DNA from 2 places in the Saccharopolyspora gregorii genome. Region 1 is predicted to be linked to the other one. Evidence: riboswitches for the same ligand, from Rfam matches in the RefSeq annotation. Region 1 holds a riboswitch; the other holds the start of a gene.
What was found. A riboswitch is a leader RNA that binds a small molecule or an ion and turns the genes downstream of it on or off. The one in region 1 is predicted to bind glycine.
Positions count from the first base shown of each region.

Region 2: it holds a riboswitch for glycine, as region 1 does, so the genes downstream of both, gcvH (glycine cleavage system protein GcvH) here and gcvT (glycine cleavage system aminomethyltransferase GcvT) in region 1, are expected to answer to the same signal.

Region 1 is NZ_CP059556.1:1,697,577-1,704,986, forward strand. It holds gene H1226_RS07490 (PH domain-containing protein) at 1-494, opposite strand, end outside; gene H1226_RS07495 (amino acid permease) at 624-2,018, opposite strand; gene glyA (serine hydroxymethyltransferase) at 2,309-3,589, opposite strand; gene gcvT (glycine cleavage system aminomethyltransferase GcvT) at 3,681-4,793, opposite strand; glycine riboswitch at 4,912-5,010, opposite strand; glycine riboswitch at 5,011-5,139, opposite strand; gene H1226_RS07510 (TetR/AcrR family transcriptional regulator) at 5,242-5,874, opposite strand; gene H1226_RS07515 (long-chain-fatty-acid--CoA ligase) at 6,097-7,410, shown strand, end outside.
Region 2 is NZ_CP059556.1:1,097,258-1,104,667, reverse strand. It holds gene H1226_RS04755 (DUF202 domain-containing protein) at 1-269, shown strand, start outside; gene H1226_RS04750 (organic hydroperoxide resistance protein) at 313-732, opposite strand; gene H1226_RS04745 (MarR family winged helix-turn-helix transcriptional regulator) at 734-1,252, opposite strand; gene H1226_RS04740 (L-serine ammonia-lyase) at 1,588-2,940, opposite strand; gene gcvH (glycine cleavage system protein GcvH) at 2,965-3,339, opposite strand; glycine riboswitch at 3,389-3,480, opposite strand; glycine riboswitch at 3,482-3,576, opposite strand; gene ald (alanine dehydrogenase) at 3,780-4,895, shown strand; gene H1226_RS04725 (hypothetical protein) at 5,254-5,748, shown strand; gene H1226_RS04720 (ABC transporter ATP-binding protein) at 5,864-6,886, shown strand; gene H1226_RS04715 (ABC transporter permease) at 6,886-7,410, shown strand, end outside.

The sequences.
Region 1 (7,410 bases):
ACCGCGCGGCTCACCTCCCGCGGCCGCAGCCCGGTGCCGGTGAGGGTCAGCGCCAGCCGGTCGGTCCCGGCGCACTCGCTGAGCGGGCCGCCCCAGCCGTCCACGTCGATCACCACGTACGGGGACCGGGCGCGGTGGGTGCGCAACCGCACCTGCCGCACCGCCGACCACGGCGCCGAGTACGTCCCGGCGGCGGAGGCGTAGGTGACGCCGGCGTCGGTCAACGCCACCTGCAGGTGGAACATGTCCCGGTTGATCCGCCGCCAGCGCAGCTGCGCCCGCGCCACGTAGCAGCTGCACGCGACCGCCACGACCGGCACCGCCACCAGCCAGCGCGACGGGCCCGGCGTCCACGTCCACCACAGCACCGCGGCCCCGGAGCACATGACGGCGTTGGCGATCTGGGTGAGCACCACGAGCAGGCCGTCCCGCTGGATGCTGCGTTCTTGCTGCGCGCTCCGGCTGATCACCAGCACGCGGGAGGCCGGGTGCATGGCGACGATCTTCCCCCGGGCGGCCCACCCGGTGAACCCGGCGGAAGCACCAATTTCACCCGGCGGAACGGCGACGGCGGAGGTGCCCCGCGTCGAGGGGGCGCCTCCGCCGTCGAGGAGCGGGCCGGCTCAGGTGCGGGCGACGGTCTCCCGATCGCCGGTGCCGCTGCCGCGCCGCCGGGACACGGCGTAGCCGATGGCGAGCGCGATGACCAGCGGCGGCGTGATGTACAGCGCGATCCGGGTCTCCGAGTCGAACGCCAGCAGCACCACGACCATCGCCAGGAACGCCAGCACCACGTAGTTCGAGTACGGCGCCAGCGGCATCCGGAACGTGGTCGACTCGATCTCGCCGCGCGCGATCCGGCGGCGGAACCCGAGGTGCGCGATCACGATCATGCCCCAGGTGAACAGGGCGCCGACGGTGCTGGCGCTGGTGATGTAGGTGAACGCCTGCTCCGGCGCCACGTAGTTGAGCACTACGCCGATGAGCATCGAACCGAAGGTGATCGCGATGGCCCGCGACGGCACCGCCCGCGAGGACAGCTTGCCGACGGCGCGCGGCGCGTGCCCGTCCTCGGACAGGGTGCGCAGCATGCGGCCGGTGGAGAAGATACCGCTGTTGCAGGAGGACAGCGCCGCGGTGGTCACCACGAAGTTGATGACCCCGGCGGCCGCCGGGATGCCGATCAGCGTGAAGGCCTGCACGAACGGGCTGGTGTCCGCGTTGAACCTGGTCCACGGCACGAGCGCGGTCAGCGCGGCCAGCGCGCCCACGTAGAAGATCAGGATCCGCAGCATCACCGCGTTGATGGCCTTCGGCAGCACCGTCTTCGGGTTGGCGCTCTCGCTGGCGGTCTGGCCGACCATCTCGACGCCGATGAACGCGAACATGACGATCTGGAACGCCAGCAGCGCCGAGACCGGGCTGGTGGGGAAGAAGCCGCCGTGCGACCAGATGTTGCTCACCGCGGCGGTGTCGCCCGCGTCGCTGAAGCCGAACACCAGGATGAGCGCGACCAGCACGATCATGCCGACGATGGCCACGACCTTGATCAGCGCGAACCAGAACTCGAACTCGCCGAACAGCTTCACCGCGATCAGGTTGACGCCGCTGAGCACGATGAGCGCGCCGAGGGCGGGGATCCACTGCGGCAGCTCCGGGAACCAGAACTGGAAGTACTTGCCGACGGCGGTGATCTCGGCCATGCCGGTCACGATCCACACCAGCCAGTAGCCCCAGCCGGTGGCGAACTTGGCCCAAGGACCGATGAACTCGCCCGCGTACTCGGCGAAGGAACCGCTGACCGGCCGGTACATCAGGAGTTCGCCGAGGGCCCGCATCACGAAGAAGATCATCACGCCGGCGATGGCGTAGATCAGCATCAGGCCGGGACCGACCTGGCTCAGCGCCTTGCCGGACCCGAGGAACAGGCCCACGCCGATCGCCCCGCCGATGGCGATCATGTTGATGTGCCGGTTGCTCAGGTCCTTGCGGTATTCCTCGGGGACGGGTTCGCTCATCGCCGTGCTCCTGCGGAGGGAAGGAGGATTCATTCTTGTGGACCGGTACTGTGCCACGTTCGGTCCTGCTCTTCCCGACAGGGGCTGGAATCGTGATCGATTCTTCCAGCGGTGGCGATCTGCGAGCTTTGTCCGTTGATATTCGCCTGTGACCTGCCGTTACGGCGGAGATGAATCGTTTTTTGCTCCGACTGGTGGTACCGGGAACGGCGAACGCCGCATTTCCGGAGGAAATGCGGCGTTCGCGTCGGGCCGATCAATGCGGAGGACATCTCCGCGAAACGGTTCGCTTACAGATCGGCGTAGAGCGGGAACTTCTCGGCGAGTGCGCGGACGCGGCCGGCGAGCGCGGTCGTCGTCTCCTCGTCGATGGTGGGTTGGAGTGCTGTGGCGATGATGTCGGCGACTTCGGTGAATTCGGTGGTGGTGAAGCCGCGGGTGGCCAGGGCGGGGGTGCCGATGCGCAGGCCGCTGGTGGTCATGGGGGGTCGGGGGTCGTTCGGGACGGCGTTGCGGTTGACGGTGATGCCGATGGTGTGGAGGCGGTCTTCGGCCTGCTTGCCGTCGAGTTCGGAGTGGCGCAGGTCGACCAGCACGAGGTGGACGTCGGTGCCGCCGGAGACCAGCGACACCCCCGCGGCGCGGGCGTCGTCTTGCAGGAGGCGCTCGGCGATGATGCGGGCGCCGTCGAGGGTGCGCTGCTGGCGGTCGGCGAACTCCGGGGTGGCGGCGAGTTTGAACAGCACGGCCTTGCCCGCGATGACGTGTTCCAGCGGGCCGCCCTGCTGGCCGGGGAAGACCGCGGAGTTGAACTTCTTCGCGAACTCCTCGCTCGCGGAGAGGATCACCCCGCCCCGGGGCCCGCCGAGGGTCTTGTGGGTGGTCGTGGTGACCACATCGGCATAGGGCAGCGGGCTCGGGTGCAACCCGGCGGCGACCAGACCCGCGAAGTGGGCCATGTCGACCATCAGATAGGCGCCGACCTCGTCGGCGATCTCGCGGAACCGCGCGAAGTCCAGCTGCCGCGGATACGCCGACCAGCCCGCCACGATCAGCTTCGGCCGGTTCTCCCGCGCCAGGCGGGCCACCTCGTCCATGTCGACCCGGTGGTCGTCCTCGCGCACGTGGTAGGGGACGACGTTGTAGAGCTTGCCGGAGAAGTTGATGCGCATCCCGTGCGTCAAATGCCCGCCGTGGGCCAGGTCCAAGCCCATGATCGTGTCACCCGGCGACAACAACGCGTGCATCGCCGCGGCGTTGGCCTGCGCACCCGAATGCGGCTGCACGTTCGCGAACGACGCCCCGAACAACGCCTTCACCCGATCGATCGCCAACTGCTCGACCACGTCCACGTGCTCGCACCCACCGTAATACCGGCGGCCCGGGTACCCCTCGGCGTACTTGTTCGTCAACACCGAACCCTGCGCCTGCAACACCGCCTGCGGCGCGAAGTTCTCCGACGCGATCATCTCCAACGTGTTCTGCTGACGACCCAGCTCCGCCCCCACAGCAGCGGCCACCTCCGGATCCACCACCGCAAGCCGGTCGTTGAACAGGTCCGGTGTCGACATGAGCAATTGCCTCCTGGTGTTCGATCTGGGCTGCGCCGGACGGGTCCGGCGCGGTCCGGTCAAGGTTTCGAGAGCCCGTTGCGGGCGTTCGTCAGGCCTTGCGGCGGTAGAACGGCAGTTCCACGACTTCGGCGTCGATGGACTTGCCGCGGATGTCGACCTGCACCGCGGTACCGGGCGCGCTGTGCGCGCGGTCCACGTAGGCCATCGCGATCGGGTGGCCGAGCGTCGGGGACGGGGCGCCGCTGGTGATCTCGCCGATCTCGGCGCCGTCGGCGAGCACCGGGTAGCCGTGCCGGGGCGCGCGGCGCGCGTCCGTGCGCAGGCCCACCAGGGTGCGCTCGGTCGGCGCCTCCGCGACGGCCGCCAGCGCGGCCCTGCCGACGAAGTCGCCGGGCTTGTCCAGCTTCACGACGCGCCCCAGGTTCGCGTGGAACGGGGTGAGCGAGGCGGACAGCTCGTTGCCGTACAGCGGCATGCCCGCCTCCAGCCGCAGCGTGTCGCGGCAGGACAGCCCCGCCGGGACCAGTCCGCGCTCGGCCCCGGAGTCGGTCAGCGCGCGCCACACCGCGGGCGCGTCCTCGGGCGCGGTGAACAGCTCGAAGCCGTCCTCGCCGGTGTAGCCGGTGCGCGCCAGCAGCACCTGCTTCCCGGCGACCTCGCTGGGATACCCGGCGTAGTACTTCACGGTGGACAGGTCGGTGCCGGTCAGCGGCGCCAAGATCGACACCGACTCCGGTCCCTGCACGGCGATCAGCGCGTACTCGTCGGAGACGTCGCGGTGCGCGGCGTCGAACTCGGCGATGCGCTCGGCGAGCTCGGCGGAGACCACGGCCGCGTTGGCCGCGTTGGCGACCACCAGGAACCGCTGCTCGTCCAGCCGGTAGACGATGAGGTCGTCGAGCACGCCGCCCTCGGTGGTGCACAGCATGGTGTAGCGGGCGCGACCCACCGTGATCGCGGACGCGTTCGCGACGAGCGCGTGGTCCAGCGCGGCGGCCGCCTCCGGGCCGCTGATCTCGATCTCGCCCATGTGCGAGAGGTCGAACAGCCCGGCCGCGGTCCGCACCGCCTGGTGCTCGGCGGTGTCCCCCGAGTAGCGGACCGGCATCCGCCAGCCCGCGAAGTCGGTGAAGTGCGCGCCGAGGGACTCGTGGACCTCGTGCAGCGGTGTCCGTCGCGGAGCTGGGGGCGACGACGTCATGGTGCGGAACTCCTCCTGGTGGGCACCGATCACGTCCGAGGGGGACCGGTTGCGGCCACTTCCAGCAGAAACCATATCCGGGGTCCTCCGACGGCGATGGGCGCGGGCGTGCGCTGCCGGTCTCCCCGGAGTCATTGGCCTGAGAGTTTCACCGCGCACGAGGGCGGCTTGCACCGTGGGCGAGGGACACGGGTCCCTGCTTTTCTCCGTGATCGCCTGCTGTCGCGCGGTAGCGGGGCCTGAGAGTTTGGTGGGGAGGATTGCTCCTTCGGCGCTGCACCCAGGAATCGCATCCTGCACGGACCAGGGGCTCCTGGCGGGGCGCAGACTCTCCCGCACGACGTCGTCGGCGTTGTAGTCCGGTGTTGTGTTGTGCTCCGGAACGCTACGGAGATCACACAGCGCAGTCAACCGAACGTGAGCGTGATCCCGTCGCCGCGCGCGGAGTTCAGCGCTGCGGGAACAGCCGGGCGTGCTGGGCGCGGAGGCCGTCGACCAGCGCCCGCAGCGCCAGTTCGAAGCTGTCGTCGTCGATCTCGGCGGCGTGCTCGCGCAGCAGGTGGGCGCCGTGCAGGTGCGGGAACCGCTCGTCGTAGACCTCGGCGTCGTCGACGAACCCGCCCGCGAACGAGCCCATCGCCGCACCGAGCACCAGGAACTTGGTGGAGGCGCCGATCATCGTGGCGTACCGCTGCGGCCAGCCCGCGCTGGTCAGCCCGCCGTGCACGGCGTCGGCGCGGCGCAGCGAGGTCTCCCGGCGGGCCGGTCCGGACGCCATGAACGGCACCAGGTTGGGGTGGGCGGCGAGCGCGGCCCGGTAGGAGCGGGCCCAGCGGGTGAGGCCGGTGGGCCAGTCGATGTCGAACCCGCTGGTGTCGACGGTGCCCATCACGCCGTCGGCGACGTCGTGCAGCAGCGCTTCCTTGGTGGCCACGTGGTTGTAGAGCGAGGCGGCGCGGACGCCGAGGGAGTCGGCGAGCCTGCGCATGGACAGCGCTTCGAGGCCCTGGTCGTCGATGATCGCCAGCGCGTGTTCGCGGATGCGTTCGCGGGTGAGTTGGGGGCTCTTGGGTCTGCCCATGCCGCGCTCCTGCCTGCTGCCCGCTGCCGGTCGGCGCCCCCTCGGTGGGCGCCGTGCCCGTCCGCGTCCGCTGCGGATCGTGTCGATCAGTGTCCGGTGCGCGGCTCTTGCCGCGGTGCGCGGGGTGGTCCTAGAGTCCAAAACTAACGACGTTAGTCGTCAGGTGTCCAACGGCGGACGACCGTGCCGCCCGCACCGGCGGCATCCTCACGGAGGTGGACGATGGTCAACGACGACGAGTCCCCGGAGCGGGTCGAGCCGCACACCACGCTGTCGCTCGCCTCGGTCCTCGCCGAGCCGGCGCGGCTGCGCCCGGCGCACCCCGCGGTCGTCGAGGGCGAGCAGCGGGTGACCTACGGCGAGCTGTGGGAGCAGGTCCGGGCGCACGCGGCCGCGCTGCGCGCTCGCGGGATCGAGCCGGGCGACCGGGTCGCGATCGTGGCGCCCAACGTGATCGATTTCGTGCGCGCCTACTACGCGGTGCTCACCGCGGGCGCGGTCGTGGTGCCGGTTCCGCTGCTGCTGGTCCCGGACGAGGCGGCGTATCTGCTGCGCAACTCCGGCGCGAAGCTCGTCGTCGGGCACACGAGCCAGCTGGCGCTCGCCGCCGAATCGGCGCGCCGCGCCGGCATCCCGCTGGTCTCGATCGGCCCGTCGGTGCCCGGCCCGGAGACCCCGGACTCGCTGAGCGAGGCGGCGGCCGCGGCCGAACCGGAACGCTCCTTCGCCACCCGCGCGCCCGACGACCCCGCGGTGATCTTCTACACCAGCGGCACCACCGGCAGGCCGAAGGGCGCGGTGCTCACCCACCTGAACCTGGTGCTCAACGCGACGGTGAACGCCTTCGACGCCAACGACACCCGCCGCGAGGACCTGGTCCTCGGCTGCCTGCCGCTGTTCCACGTCTTCGGGCAGACCGTCTCGCTGAACACCACGTTCCGGGCGGGCGCGACGCTGGTGCTGCAACCCAAGTTCGACCCGGCCGAGGCGCTGCGGCTCATCCGGGACCACCGCATCACCCAGCTCAACGGCGTGCCCACCATGTACATCAGGATGCTGGAGGCCGCCGGGGACGACGACGACCTGTCCTCGCTGCGGATGTGCGTGTCCGGTGGCGCGGCGCTGCCGGTGGCGGTGCTGGAGCGGTTCCAGCGGCGCTTCGGCGCCCCGATCCACGAGGGCTACGGGCTGTCCGAGACCTCGCCGACGGCCACCGTGAACCAGCCCGCGTTCGGGCCGCGCGCAGGCACCGTCGGGCACGCGCTGTGGGGCATCGACGTCGAGATCGCCGAACCGTCCGTGGAGGACCGGATCGAACTGCTGCCCGCCGGGGAGACCGGCGAGGTCGTGGTCCGCGGCCACAACGTGTTCGCCGGGTACCTGGACGACCCGGAGGCCACCTCGGCGGCGCTCGTCGACGGCTGGTTCCGCACCGGCGACATGGGCGTCAAGGACGCCGAGGGCTACCTGGCCATCGTGGACCGCAAGAAGGACCTGATCATCCGCAACGGCTACAACATCTACCCGCGCGAGGTG
Region 2 (7,410 bases), 600 kb from region 1:
GGCTGCGGACCGGGTTGACGTTCGTGGTGGGCCTGATGGTGCTGCTGCGGTTGCTGGCGCACCGCAGCGCGGTCGCGGCCGCGGTGTGCGCCGCGGTGGCGCTGCCGCTGGCGGCGGTGATCGCGGTCGCGTCGTGGCGCAGGCACCGGCAGGCGGAGCGGAACCTGCGCGCGGCGAAACCGCTGCCGGACGGCGTGCTGCAGGCGGCGTTCACCGCGCTCGCGCTGCTGGCCGGCGCGATCGGCGCGGTGTACGTGCTGCTGATGTGACGGCGCCCGCCCCGGAATCCGAGGCGGGCGCGCCGAGCGGAGGTCAGGCGACCGCGAGGTCGATCTGGACGTTCCCGCGGATGGCGTTGGAGTACGGGCACACCGCGTCGGCCTGCTCGGTGAGCTGCCGGGCCTGCTCCTGGTCGACGCCGGGGAGGCTGACCGACAGCGTGACCTCGAGCGCGTACCCGCCCGCGCCGTTGCTGCCGATGCCGACCTGGGCGGTCACCGAGGAGTCGGCGATGTTCGCCTTCGCCTTGCGGGCGACCAGTTGCAGCGCGCTGTGGAAGCAGGCTGCGTAACCGGCGGCGAACAGCTGCTCCGGGTTCGTGGAGTCGCCACCGGGGCCGCCCATCTCGCGCGGGACCGCCAGGTCGAGGTCGAGCACTCCGTCGGAGGAGCGGGTGCGGCCACCGCGCCCTTCCCCGGTCGCGGTCGCTTCGGCGGTGTACAACGCTGCCATCTCAGTCTCCTTGTGTCGTGGTCCCGCGCAGGAGTTCGTCGGTGATGGGGACGCCGTCGGCGACGGCGGCCCTGGCCCGGTGCGCGGCCTGGTCCACGTTGGCGGTGAGCCGGTGCAGCGTGGAGCGCAGCGCCAGCACCTCCTCGAGTTCCATGCCGCTGGCGGCGAGCACCCGGTTCGGGATCTGCTCGGCGTGCTGCCGCAGCTCCCGCCCCCGCTCGGTCAGTCCGATCTCGACGGACCGCTCGTCGCGGGTGCTGCGCCGCCGGTCCACCAGTCCGCTCGCTTCGAGCCGTTTCAGCAGCGGCGACAGCGTCCCGGAGTCCAGCTTGAGCATCGCCCCGAGGTCCTTGACCGCCAGCGAGTCGTGTTCCCAGAGCACCAGCATCACCAGGTATTGCGGGTAGGTCAGTCCCAGCTCGTCGAGGAACGGCCGGTACAGGTTGGTGAAGGAGCGCGACGCGCTGTAGAGCGCGAAGCACACCTGCTGGTCCAGCGACAGCGCCGAGTCCGCGCTCATCCCCGCCTCCTGCACGTGGCCGACATTAGCCCCAATTCAAGTTGCGCGCAACTGAGTTGTGCGCATCCTAAATTCTGCAAGGGAACCTCCCCGTCATCCGGAGCCACCACCGCGCGGCCCGCCGGAACACCACCGCCGCACTCCACCACACCGGCCACCACGGCTCCGGACGAGGCCGAGCGTGACAGGAAGGTTCCCCTCATCGCACCGGTGACAGGAAGGTTCCCCTGCTCGCATCGACTCACGCCGGTGGTCCACGCCTGCGACGTGACAGGAAGGTTCCCCTGCTCTCACCGCCCCGCGCGGTTTCGAGCGCCGGGCGAGACGAAGCGCTCTCAGCACTCGATGACGTTCACCGCGAGCCCGCCGCGAGCGGTCTCCTTGTACTTGACCTTCATGTCGCGCCCGGTCTCCCGCATCGTCTTGATCACCTTGTCGAGCGACACGAAGTGGCTGCCGTCGCCGCGCAGCGCCATCCGCGTCGCCGTGACGGCCTTGACCGCGGCGACGGCGTTGCGCTCGATGCACGGGATCTGCACCAGCCCGCCGATGGGGTCGCAGGTGAGGCCGAGGTTGTGCTCCATCGCGATCTCGGCGGCGTTCTCCACCTGCCACGGCGTCGCGCCCATCGCCTCGGCGAGCCCGGCGGCCGCCATCGAGCAGGCCGAACCGACTTCGCCCTGGCAGCCGACCTCGGCACCGGAGATCGACGCGTTCTCCTTGAACAGCACCCCGATGGCACCGGCGGCGAGCAGGAACCGGATGACGCCCTGCTCGTTCGCCCCCGGCACGAAGCGCACGTAGTAGTGCAGCACCGCGGGAACGATGCCGGCGGCACCGTTGGTGGGCGCGGTGACGACCCGTCCGCCTGCCGCGTTCTCCTCGTTGACGGCGAGCGCGAACAGGGTGAGCCATTCCATGGCGTCGTCCTGCTCGCCGAGGTTCGCCCGCAGCGCGGCGGCGCGCCGCTTCACCCGCAGCCCGCCGGGAAGTTCCCCGTCGTTGCGGCACCCGTTGTCGACGCACTCCTGCATCACGGACCAGATGTGCAGCAGCCGGGCGCGGACGTCCTCGGCGGAGCGCCAGGACAGCTCGTTGTCGAACATGACGTCGCTGATCCGGGAGCCGGATTCGGCGACCCGGGCGAGCAGTTCGTCGCCGGTGCGGAACGGGTGGCGCACCGGCGTCTCGTCCGGCTTGATCCGGTCGGTGCCGGTGGCCTCGTCGTCGACGACGAATCCGCCACCGACGGAGTAGTACACCGCGGACCGCAGTTCCCCACCTGCGCCGAACGCCGCGAACCGCATCCCGTTGGGGTGCAGCGGCAGCGACCTGCGCCGGTGCATCACCAGGTCGCGGTCCACCGAGAACCGGATGTCGCGCTCCCCCGCCAGCAACAACCTGCCGTCGGCGCGGATCGTCTCCACCCGTTGTTCGACGGCGGCCGGGTCGACCGTCTCCGGGTCGTGCCCTTCCAGGCCGAGCAGCACCGCCTTGGGGCTGCCGTGGCCGTGCCCCGTCGCGCCGAGCGAACCGAACAGCTCGGCCTTCACCTTGTCGACCTGACCGAGCAGACCGTCGTCCCGCAGCCGCGCGGTGAACATCCGCGCCGCCCGCATCGGGCCGACGGTGTGCGAACTCGACGGGCCGATGCCCACCGAGAAGAGGTCGAAGACGCTGATCGTCACAGCTCCGTCCCCCTCAGCCCCGGCCTACTCACCACCGGTGAACTGGGCGTACTCCTGGGCCGTGAGCACAGCACCGGTCTGCTCGGCACGCACTTCGAGCAGCCAGCCCTCGCCGAACGGATCCGAGCCGATCACCGCGGGGTCGTCGGCGGCGGCCGCGTTGACGGCGACGACCTCGCCGGTCACGGGCGCGAACAGGTCGCTGACGGACTTGGTCGATTCCAGCTCACCGCAGGAGGCGCCGGATTCGATCCGCTCGCCCACCTCGGGCAGCTGCACGTAGACGATGTCGCCGAGCGCTTGGGCCGCGTACGGGGTGATGCCGATGCGCACCAGGTCGCCGCGGTCCTCGATCCACTCGTGCTCTTCGGTGTAGCGCAGCTGTTCGGGCAGGGACATGGAGGCTCCTCACCATCGCGGGCACGGGTGTGCCCTGGGTTCGCGGGCCTCCCCCTCTGTTTCGGGACCTGAGAGCTTCGCCGCGGTGGTTCGCGGCTTGCACCGTGGGTGCGGCGCCGGGGCGCGCGCTTTCCAGAGTGGCCTCGCCCGAGCGGTCATGGGTGCCTGAGAGTTTTGCGGGGAGGGTTTGCTCCTTCGGCGCCCTGCGTTGCGCAGGGTCTCTCCCGCTCGGGTTCTGCGGCGCTGTGCGGTTGTGGTCGTGCCCGGCAACGATAAACGGACGTGGGCGGGTGTCAACGCCCAGCCGCCCGGATCACAGCGAGGAAGGGAACCTTCCGGTCACCGGTGACCGGAAGGTTCCCTTCCTCGCGGCGGGGTGCGGACGCCGGGCGGATGATGCTGGGGTCGGTGTTCGGTCGTGGTGTCGGGAGGCGGACCGGGTGAAGGTCGCAGTGCCGCGTGAGGTGAAGAACCACGAGTACCGGGTGGCGTGCACCCCGGCAGGGGTGCACGAGCTGGCCGCGCGGGGGCATGCGGTGTTCGTGGAGGCCGGCGCCGGGCTCGGTTCGTCGATCCCCGACGAGGACTACGCGGCGGCGGGCGCGACGATCGTGCCGTCCGCGGCGGACGCGTGGGCCGAGGGCGAGCTGGTGCTGAAGGTGAAGGAGCCGGTGGCCGAGGAGTTCCCGCGGCTGCGGGCGGGCCAGGTGCTGTTCACCTACCTGCACTTGGCGGCGTCGGCGGAGTTGACGGACGAGTTGCTGCGCGCCGAGGTGACGGCTCTCGCCTACGAGACGGTGCAGACGGCGCGCGGCGGGTTGCCGCTGCTGGCGCCGATGAGCGAGGTCGCGGGCAGGCTCGCCCCGCAGGTCGGCGCGCAGGCGCTGCTGACCCCGCAGGGTGGTCGCGGTGTGCTGCCGGGCGGCGTGCCCGGGGTGCCGCCTGCGCGGGTGGTCGTGATCGGCGGCGGGGTGGCCGGGTTGAACGCGGCGCGGGTGGCGTCGGGCATGGGCGCCCAGGTGCAGGTGCTGGACACCGACGTGGACCGGCTGCGGGAGATCGACGCGGCGCACGGGGGCGCGATCCGCACGGTGACGTCGAACGCGTACGCGGTGGAGTCGGCGGTGCGGGCGGCGGACCTGGTGATCGGCGCGGTGCTGGTGCCGGGTGCGAAGGCGCCGAAGCTGGTGTCGAACGAGCTGGTAGCGCGGTCGAAGCCGGGCAGCGTGCTGGTGGACGTGGCGATCGACCAGGGCGGGTGCTTCGAGGATTCGCGGCCGACGACGCACGAGGATCCGACGTTCCGGGTGCACGGTTCGGTGTTCTACTGCGTGGCGAACATGCCGGGCGCGGTGCCGAACACCTCGACGTACGCGTTGACGAACGTGACGTTGCCGTACGTGCTGCGGATCGCCGATCAGGGCTGGCGGGCGGCGTGCCGGGCGGATGCGGCGCTGGCCCGGGGCTTGAACGCGCACGGCGGGCTGCTGGTGAGCGAGGCGGTGGCGCTGGCGCACGGGCTGCCGAGCACGGCCCCGGACGCGGTGCTGGTCTGAACCGATCCGCAACCGCGAGACCATCCGAGACCACTGCGCGGCGAGACCGGCGAGTTTCACTCGTGGAGGTGAGAACACCCCGGAAGGGGTTAGAGGGCGGCCCGCTCAACCGGCCTGGGGGTCACCGGGAGCAGGCCGCCAGGTCCCAGTGTAGGACACGAACGCTTGATTTCCGACGTGCGCAGCGTGACGAACGCCCGGTTCCCCGCCACGACCGGAAATCCACTCGACCGAGTGAGTTCGGTGCAGTCGGCCGGGTGAGCTGCCGATGGGAGTGCGCCAAGCCGCGGCGATCTGCGGCGGTGCTCGTCGCGGGCGCCACCGGGGCCCGCGTTCTCCGCCCCGATCAGCGCGCGCGATGACCGTACGACGCGGGGAGTGGCACGTGGACGACGCGAAGATGCGGGAGGCCGTCCTGGACCGGCTGGCCCGGCTGGAGCGGGTGGCCGTCGAAGGCGGCACCGAGGAGCTGTTACCGGTCGCCAGGTCCGAGCTGCACCGCCTCACCAGCGGGCTCCGGGCCCTGCTGGAGGCTCACCACCCGGATGCCGACGGCCGCTGCCCCGCCTGCTCCGGCGCGGTGCGCAGCCGCAGCTGGCCGTGCGAGTCGTGGCTGATGGTGCACCGCGGCCTCATCGGCGACCGCACCGCGCCCGCCGCCCCGACCGGCCGCCACGGCCCGGCGGACGAGCCCGGCCCGGACGCCGAGGGGCGGCAGCCCACCGGCCGCTGGCCGAGCAGCGCACCGGTCCGCCACCACCGTTCCCCCCGCCCCGAGGACGGCCGGCCCGCCGCGGCGCGCCGGCCCGGGCCGGAACGGCCCATCGCCTGGCCGCAGCACGGGACCGGTTGATTTCCGAACTCCTCCCTGTCGGCGCGGGCCGGTCAGGCAGGATGGGACCGGCCCCGCGCCCGAGCGTGATCGTCCGCGTCCCGCGCTCGCGAGCACCCTGCGGGGCCGAGCGACGATGGAGGAGCGTGTGCACGACGGCAGCGGCCGGATCCTGGTGCAGAACCTGAGCAAGAACTTCGGGCCGGTCAGCGCGGTCCGCGACCTCAGCTTCGCCGTTCACCCCGGTGTGGTGACCGGGTTCCTCGGCCCGAACGGATCCGGCAAGACGACGACGCTGCGCATGGTGCTGGGGCTGGTGAACCCGACGTCGGGAACCGCCACCGTCAACGGGGTGCCCTTCGCGCAGCTGCGCAACCCCGCCACCGTGGTCGGGGCGGTGCTGGAGGCGCAGAGCTTCCACCCGTCCCGCACGGCGCGCAACCACCTGCGCTGCTATTCGGCGGCGATGAACGTGCCCGACCAGCAGGTCGACCACGCCTTGGACCTCGTCGGGCTGACCGGCGCCGCGAACCGGGCCGCGGGCGGCTTCTCGCTGGGCATGCGGCAACGGCTGGCGCTGGCCACGGCGCTGCTCGGCGATCCGCAGGTACTGATCTTGGACGAACCCGCCAACGGGCTCGACCCGGAGGGCATCGCGTGGCTGCGCGGCTTCCTGAAGTCGTTCGCCGCGTCCGGGCGCACCGTGCTCGTCTCCAGCCACCTGCTGCGCGAGATGGAGCACACCGTCGACCACGTGGTGATCGTGAGCCGCGGCGAGTGCGTCTACAACGGCGACCTGGACCAGCTGCGGGCGCAGCAGCGCAACCGGGTGCTCGTGCAGGCCGGTGATCCGCAGGCGCTGGTGAACGCGCTGCAGGCGGCCGGGCTGGCGGTCGAACCGCTGCCCGACGGGCGGATCGCCGTCACCGGCTCCGACTCCCGGTCGGTGGCCGAACTGGCCCTGCAGGCCGGGGTCGCCGTCTACGGGATCCAGGAGGAGCAGGTCGACCTCGAACGGCTGTTCTTCCAGCTCACCAGCGGCCAGTACGTCGGCAACCAGCACCCGCCCGGCGGTCCGCCACCCGGCACCGGCGGCTGGGCACCGCCCGGCGGCCCCAACCCGTACCAGCAGCACGGCGGATTCGGAGGTGGCGCCTGATGGACGGCCTGGTCAAGTCCGAGTTCCGGAAGCTCTTCACCACCAACCTGTGGTGGGCGCTGCTCATCCCCGTGGCGCTGCTGAGCTTCGGCGCCAGCTGGATGGGCACCGGGTTCGGCTACATGTCCTCGATCGAGCAGGAGATCGGGCGGCCGCTGCCGCTGGGCCTGCTCACCATGTCGATGTCGACGAACTTCAGCACGATCTTCGCCGGTCTGGTGGGGGCGCTGGCGTTCGCCGGGGAGTACCGGAACAAGAGCATCACCACCACGTACCTCACCGGCAACCCGCGCGGGGCGGTGCTCGGGGCGAAGCTCATCGCCTACACCAACCTCGGCCTGCTGTACGGGCTGGTCAACGTGCTGTCGGCGAGCCTCGGCGCGATCGCGGGCGCCGGGCTCGACGGGTTCGGCGAAGGTCCGGACTGGCTCATCGTGTGCGCCGCCGGGCTCCTCGCGATGGTGCTGTGGACGCTGCTCGGCGTCGGGTTCGGCGCTCTCGTCGCCAACCCGGTGATCGTGATC